Regions from separate parts of the Streptomyces spiramyceticus genome, predicted to be linked through region 2. Evidence: riboswitches for the same ligand, from Rfam matches in the RefSeq annotation. Region 2 holds a riboswitch; the other holds the start of a gene.
The links. Region 2 has a riboswitch for S-adenosylmethionine ahead of thrC (threonine synthase). Riboswitches for the same ligand answer to the same signal wherever they lie in the genome.
Positions count from the first base shown of each region.

Region 1: linked by a shared signal. The riboswitch ahead of PXH83_RS06010 (aminotransferase class V-fold PLP-dependent enzyme) and the one ahead of thrC (threonine synthase) in region 2 are both predicted to bind S-adenosylmethionine.

Region 1 is NZ_JARBAX010000001.1:1,337,773-1,341,539, forward strand. It holds gene PXH83_RS06005 (Lrp/AsnC family transcriptional regulator) at 1-155, shown strand, start outside; gene PXH83_RS06010 (aminotransferase class V-fold PLP-dependent enzyme) at 169-1,557, opposite strand; SAM riboswitch class IV at 1,716-1,832, opposite strand; gene trpD (anthranilate phosphoribosyltransferase) at 1,930-2,994, opposite strand; gene qcrB (cytochrome bc1 complex cytochrome b subunit) at 3,128-3,767, opposite strand, start outside.
Region 2 is NZ_JARBAX010000001.1:2,863,471-2,867,237, reverse strand. It holds gene PXH83_RS12775 (alpha,alpha-trehalose-phosphate synthase (UDP-forming)) at 1-670, opposite strand, end outside; gene PXH83_RS12770 (glucosyl-3-phosphoglycerate synthase) at 742-1,689, opposite strand; SAM riboswitch class I at 1,845-1,972, shown strand; gene thrC (threonine synthase) at 1,990-3,306, shown strand; gene PXH83_RS12760 (MoaD/ThiS family protein) at 3,303-3,578, shown strand.

The DNA.
Region 1 (3,767 bases), 1.5 Mb from region 2:
TGGTGCGTGTGGCCAAGCACGACGACCTGGCCGACGTCATCCCCGGCCGGATCAGCAAGATCCCCGGCGTCGAGGGCACCGACACGCACGTGGCCTTCCGTACGTACTCGCAGCACGACCTGGAAGCGGCCTTCGCGATCGGCCTCGACGCCTAGCGATGTCCGGCGGTCAGACCGCCGGGACGCAACGGCCTTCCTCGGTGCGGTAGTTCCACTTCGCACCGTCCTGGACGAGCTCCTTGACGGCGCGGACGAACCGCTCCACGTGCTCGTCGGGCGTACCGGCGCCGAAGCTGACGCGGATGGCGTTCAGGGACCTCTCACCCGGCTCGGCCTCCGGTGCACCGCACTCGCCCGGGTCCTGCGGGTCGCTGCCGAGCAGGGTGCGGACCAGCGGGTGCGCGCAGAAGAGTCCGTCCCGTACGCCGATTCCGTACTCGGCGGACAGGGCGGCCGCGAAGTGCGAGCTGTTCCAGCCCTCGACCACGAACGAGATGACACCGACGCGCGGGGCCTCGTCTCCGAAGAGTGACAGCACCTTGACCGCGTCCACATCGGCGAGGCCGTCGAGGACCTTCGTCACGAGCTGCTGCTCGCGTGCGACCAGCGAGTCGAAACCGGCCTCGGCGAGCGCCTTGCAGGCGGACGCGATCGAGTAGACACCGATGACATTGGGCGAACCGGCCTCGTGGCGGGCGGCCGTGGTGTGCCAGTCGACGTCCACACCGCCGTCGTCGCGGCGGGCGACCTTGCGCGACGCGCCCCCGCCCGCGAGGTACGGCTCGGCGCTCTGCAGCCAGTCGGCGCGGCCCGCGAGCACGCCCGAGCCGAACGGCGCGTACAGCTTGTGCCCGGAGAAGGCGACCCAGTCGACGTCCAGCTCCGCGATGTCCAGCGGGTGGTGCGGCGCGAGCTGCGCGGCGTCCAGCACGATCCGGGCGCCGTGGGCGTGCGCGGCGGCGGCGAGCTCCTTGACCGGCCACAGCTCACCGGTGACGTTGGAGGCACCCGTGACACACACGAGGGCAGGGCCGTAGCCCCCTTCAATCGTCACAGTGCGGTCGGCCAGCGCGCGCTCCAGGGTCTCGACGGCCTGGGCCGGAGTCCGGGGCGCATTCAGGTAGTTGACCTTCGCGTCGCGCCAGGGCAGCAGGGATGCGTGGTGCTCGGTCTCGAAGACGAAGACCTGGCAGTCGTCGGGCAGTGCGGCGGCCAGCAGGTTGAGCGAGTCGGTGGTGGACCGCGTAAAGACGACCTGGTCGCTCCCGCGGCAGCCGAGGAACTCGGCGACGGTGGCGCGGCTGTTCTCGAAGAGGTCGGTCGACAGCTGCGAGAGGTACCCGGCGCCGCGGTGCACGCTGCCGTAGTACGGGGCGTACGCCGCCACGTCGTCCCACACCCGCTGGAGAGCCGGGGCGCTGGCCGCGTAGTCGAGGGCGGCGTAGGTGACCTCGCCACCGGTGACGAGCGGCACGAGAACATCTCGCCCAAGCACCTCCAGAGCCCCCGAAATGTCACGGCAAAGGGTCTGGTCGGGGGCAGCGGTGGAGACAGACATGGCGAACTCCTGTGAGGTACGCGAACTCACTGCGCCGGCAGATACGCGGCAGCGCAGGAGAAAAGTGAAATGGGTGTGCGGAGAAGGGCCGTTGAGCCCTATCGCATTCGCTTGCTCACAAGAGGCTCCCTGAGAACCAGGACCCCAAGGCTTCGAGGGGTCCGCGCTTGCCGCAGACCTTTCTGTCTGCGACCTGGTCTTCACCCGGGGCACCCCGCCACGGACGGAGGGTTGCCGGACAGCAAGCCGGGGCCAAAACGCTGTCACTCATGACCTGCCAAGCATCCTGCCACACGATCAAGAAGACGCAAGCCGTAGTCCAGCGTTTGAGATAAACGGGGCTGGGCTACGGCTTGCGTCGGACAACTGCGCTCACTTGTTGCTGGCGGCGACCCATCGTTCGAGCACCCTGCGCGCCGCACCCGAGTCGATCGACTCCGCCGCCCTGACGATCCCCGCCGCGAGCTGGTCGTTCAGGGACGCGTCGGCCGGGTCCAGGGCGACGAGCGCCGCCGCCGTGTTGAGCAGCACCGCCTCCCGTACCGGCCCGGTCTCACCGGCGAGGAGCCGTCGCGCGACATCCGCGTTGTACGACGCGTCCGCTCCGCGCAGCGCCTCGACCGGCACGATCTCCAGGCCCACGTCACGCGGGTCGAAGGCCTCTTCCCGGACCGTCCCGTCCCGTACGATCCACACTCGCGAGGTCGCGGTCGTGGTCAGCTCGTCGAGCCCGTCGTCGCCGCGGAAAACCAGCGACGAATTCCCCCGTTCGGCGAGGACACCCGCCACGATGGGGGCCATCCGGGCGTCGGCGACACCGACCGCCTGCGCCTTGACCTGGGCCGGGTTCGTCAGCGGGCCGAGGATGTTGAACGTCGTCTGCGCGCCCAGCTCCTTGCGGGCCTTCGCGGCGTACCGCAGGGCGGGGTGGAACTTCACCGCGAAGCAGAAGGTGATGCCCGCTTCCTCCGCGACCTCGGCGACACGCTGCGGCGTCAGCTCCAGGTTGACGCCCAGCTTCTCCAGGACGTCGGAGGCGCCGCTCGCCGACGAGGCGGCGCGGTTGCCGTGCTTGACGACCTTGGCGCCGGTGCCGGCGACGACGATCGCCGACATGGTCGAGATGTTGACCGTCTTGGCCAGGTCGCCGCCCGTACCCACGATGTCGACCGTACGGCCGGGCACCTCAATGGTGTTGGCGTGCGCGTACATCGCCCGTACGAGACCGGACACCTCGTCGACCGTCTCGCCCTTGGCGCGCAGCGCGACCGCGAAGCCGGCGATCTGGGCGTCGGTCGCCTCGCCGCTCATGATGCGGTGCATGGCCCAGGCGGTGTCGTCCGCCGACAGGTTCTCGCCGCGCAGCAGGGGATTCAGCACACCCGGCCAGGAGCCGGCCGCCACGCTGTCGCCGCCAACCGGGGTCACAACGTTCATGGTCCGCTCCAGGGTCCACAGCCGATAAGGATGCCTCCTACCCTATCCAGCCCCGGGGACAGCGAAGAGCCCCGTCCGACGAATGGACGGGGCTCCTGCTGTGGCGACCTGTTCAGGTCGGAGACTCGGACGATCAGTGCTGGCCGTGGCCGCTGGTGATCTCCTTGTACTCCTCGGTGGTCGGCTTCGGGACCTGGTTCCCCTCGCCGAAGTAGCCCTTGCTGAGCTTGGCCCTGAGCTTCTCGCCGCGCGTCACCTTGCGCTCGACACCGTTCTCGTCGACCAGCGGGCCGATCTCGTGCGGCTCGTACTGCTCGTGGGCGGTGAGCTTGTGCAGATCGCTCTGGCCGAGCGGCTCGTGGACCTCTACGAACTCACCGTGCGGCAGGCGCTTGATGATGCCGGACTCACGTCCGTGCAGCACCTTGTCCTTGTCGCGGCGCTGGAGGCCGAGGCAGATCCGCTTGGTGACGATGAAGGCGAGAACCGGTCCGACGAAGTAGCTGATCCGGACGAACCAGGTGATCGCGTTGATCGACAGGTTGAAGTGCGTGGCGAAGATGTCGTTTCCACCACCGAGCAGCATGATCACGTACCCGGTGATCCAGGCGACGCCCAGCCCCGTCCTGGTCGGCGCGTTGCGCGGCCGGTCCAGGATGTGGTGCTCCCGCTTGTCGCCGGTGACCCAGGCCTCGATGAACGGGTAGGCCGCCAGCACGGCGAGAACCAGGCCGAAGAGCATCAGCGGGATGAACACGCCCAGGGCGAGCGTG
Region 2 (3,767 bases):
CATCCACCGCGCACGCCCCAAAAGCGTCCGCCCAGCGCCGGGTCAGGAACGCCACCCTGTCCGCGCCCAGCAGACCGCGCACCAGCTGACGCGCGATGTCGTCGGGAAGCAGGCGGAAGTAGTCCACAGGCGCCCACGGCGTGTGCGAGAAGTGGCCGATCCTGAGGTCGGGGCGCAGCTCGCGCAGCATGCCGGGCACCAGGCACAGGTGGTAGTCCTGCACCAGCACGGCGGCCCCCGGCGCCGCCTCCGCCGCCAGCGCCCCGGCGAAGGCGCGGTTGTACGTCTCGTACGCCGCCCACTGGCGCCGGAACTCCGCGTCGAAGACCGGCTCCAGCGGCGTCTGGTAGAGCAGGTGGTGGACGAACCACAGCACCGAGTTCGCGATGCCGTTGTACGCGTCCGCGTGCACACCGGCGTCGATGGCGAGCATCCGTACGCCCGGCTCTCCGACCCCGCGCCGTACCGCCTCCCGGTCGCCGTCCCCGAGCGCCGCGCACACCCACAGCGACTCGGCGCCCTGGCCGATCGCCGACAGGCCCGAGACGAGGCCGCCCCCGCCGCGCCTGGCGGCCAGCGAGCCGTCCCCGGCGAGCGTGTACGTCACCGGGCCGCGATTGGAAGCGACGAGAATCTGGGCAGCGTGCTCGGAGGAAACCTCGGAAACCATGTGGCGAACCTAGCCCTTCCTGTAACCCCTCAAACGTGCGTACGGCCGGACCTCGCCGACGACCGTCTCCTTCACGCCGCGCGGCGCTCCTCGTACTCCTCGATCTCGCGCATCGGCGGCCGCTCCTCCGTGTCCACCACATGCGTACGCGGTACGAACCCCTCGTCGCCCCGCTCGAACTGGGTCAGCGAAGGACGCACCAAGTGGCCGCGCGACAGGCGCAGTTGAGCCGTCCGGTATATCGCGGCGGCCATCCGGCCGAGCGCCTGGCCGTCCTGGTGGCGGTGCCTGCGTACGCCGACATCGACCTGGGCCAGCGCGTCCAGGCCCACCGTGTGGAGCGAGTCGATCAGCAGGGCCAGCTCCACTCCGTAACCGACGGGGAAGGGCAGCCGCTCCAGGAGCGAGCGACGCGCCGCGTACTCGCCGCCCAGGGGCTGGACGAACCCGGCCAGCTGCGGCCAGTGCAGATTGAGCAGCGGCCTGGCCACCAGCTCGGTCACCCGGCCGCCCTGACCTGCGGCCGCGCCGAGCGGGCGGTCGTACATCGCCTTCACGAACTGCACATCGGGATCCGTGAGCAGCGGCCCGACGATGCCCGAGACGAACGAGGCGGAGAAGTCCTTCAGGTCCGCGTCGACGAAGCAGACGATGTCACCGGTCGTCACCAGGAGTGAGCGCCACAGCACCTCACCCTTGCCGGGCGCGGCCGGAATGCGCGGCAGTATGTCGTCGCGGTGCACGACCCGCGCGCCCGCTGCCGCCGCGACCTGCGCTGTACGGTCCTTCGAGCCGGAGTCGATCACTACCAGCTCGTCGACCAGCGGTACGGCCTCCATCAGCTCGCGGCGTATCACTGTGACGATCTCGCCGACCGTCGCCTCTTCGTCGAGGGCGGGCAGCACGACACTGACGGTGGTGCCGCGCCCGGCCGCCTTGGCCGAGATCAGCCGGTCGAGCGGGCGGTCGGCCGCGGACCAGGACCGACGGTCCAGCCAGCGCTCCACCTCTTCCAGCACGCGCCTCTCCTACTCCGTATGATCCATCTCGCGGTGCGGACGACTATCTCAAGCGTCCGGGCCTTCGGTTACAGTCTTGAACAACGCGGATCACCGTCGCATGTCGGGGTGGTCGCGTGGAACAAATGCATCGGGTCCCAGCTCCGATGCCATAGCGCTCATCCAGAGGGACAGAGGGAACGGCCCGTTGAAGTCCCGGCAACCATTCCGCCGACCGCGAGGTAACGGTGGGGACGGTGCCAATTCCGTCTCACGGCGAAATGCGTCGTGGGGAAGATGAGGAGAAAGGGCCTCGCCACCATGGCTGTGCAGACTGCTGAAACCGACGCGAACGCAAACGCCGACGCAAGCGCCACGAATTCCCTGCCCGTAGACCTGGGCCCCGCCACCGCGCTTTCCTGCCGCGAGTGCGGAGAGCGATTCGAACTCGGTCCGATCTTCGCGTGTTCTTCCTGTTTCGGTCCGCTCGAAGTCGCATACGACCTCCCCCTCGGCGACGCCGACGCGCTGCGCAAGCAGATCGAGGCCGGTCCGGACAACATCTGGCGTTACGCCCCGCTGCTTCCCGTCCCCGCCGACGTGGCGTCGAAGCCGAGCCTGAACCCCGGCTTCACCAAGCTGGTCAAGGCCGACAACCTCGCCCGCGAGCTGGGCGTCACCGGCGGCCTGTACGTCAAGGACGACTCCGGCAACCCGACGCACTCCTTCAAGGACCGTGTCGTCGCCATCGCCGTCGAGGCCGCCCGCGCGTTCGGTTTCACCACCCTCTCCTGCTCCTCCACCGGCAACCTGGCCGGCGCGGTCGGCGCCGCCGCCGCTCGGGCCGGTTTCCGTTCCTGCGTGTTCATCCCGCACGACCTGGAGCAGGGCAAGGTCGTCATGGCCTCCGTCTACGGTGGCGACCTGGTCGGCATCGAGGGCAATTACGACGACGTCAACCGCTTCTGCTCGGAGCTCATCGGCGACCCGGCGGGCGAGGGCTGGGGCTTCGTCAACGTCAACCTGCGCCCGTACTACGGCGAGGGCTCCAAGACCCTGGCGTACGAGATCTGCGAGCAGCTCGGCTGGCAGCTGCCGGACCAGATCGTCATCCCGATCGCCTCGGGCTCGCAGCTCACGAAAATCGACAAGGGGCTGAAGGAGCTCGTCGCGCTCGGCCTGGTCGAGGACAAGCCGTACAAGATCTTCGGCGCCCAGGCGGAGGGCTGCTCGCCGGTGTCGACCGCGTTCAAGGCCGGGCACGACGTCGTACGGCCGCAGAAGCCGAACACGATCGCCAAGTCGCTCGCGATCGGCAACCCGGCCGACGGCCCGTACGTCCTGGACATCGCCCGCCGCACGGGCGGCGCGGTCGAGGACGTCAACGACGAGCAGGTCGTGGACGCGATCAAGCTGCTGGCCGAGACCGAGGGCATCTTCGCGGAGACCGCGGGCGGCGTGACCGTCGGCGTGACGAAGAAGCTCATCGAGGCCGGGCTGCTGGATCCGACGCTCACCACCGTCGTGCTCAACACGGGCGACGGCCTGAAGACTCTTGAGGCGGTTGCCCCGACCACGGGCCAGTCCGCCGTCATCCGCCCCAACCTGGACTCTTTCCGAGAGGCTGGCCTCGCATGAGCGTCAACGTCCGCATCCCCACGATTCTCCGTACGTACACGAACAGCGCGGCCGAGGTGACGGCCGAGGGCGCGACCCTCGCCGAGGTCATCGCCGACCTGGAGAAGAACCACACGGGCATCGCGGCCCGCGTTCTGGACGACCAGGGCAAGCTGCGCCGCTTCGTGAATGTGTACGTCAACGACAACGACGTGCGCTTCGAGGAGGGGCTCGACACGCCCACTCCGGACGGCGCCGGTGTTTCGATCATTCCGGCCGTCGCAGGCGGCTGACCGACGCTTAAAGTCACTGCAATTGCCCTCTCCGCGATAGAAGCGGAGGGGGCAATTCTGCATGGTTGAGCGCGGTACAGTTGGGGCAGTCCCCTCCACTGCTTGTGCCCCACGCATATGAGAATGCGTCCGCGCACGTCAAGAAGCAGCCAAAGTCTGCGAGCCAATTGCCGCTCATGCGCGCTTTGT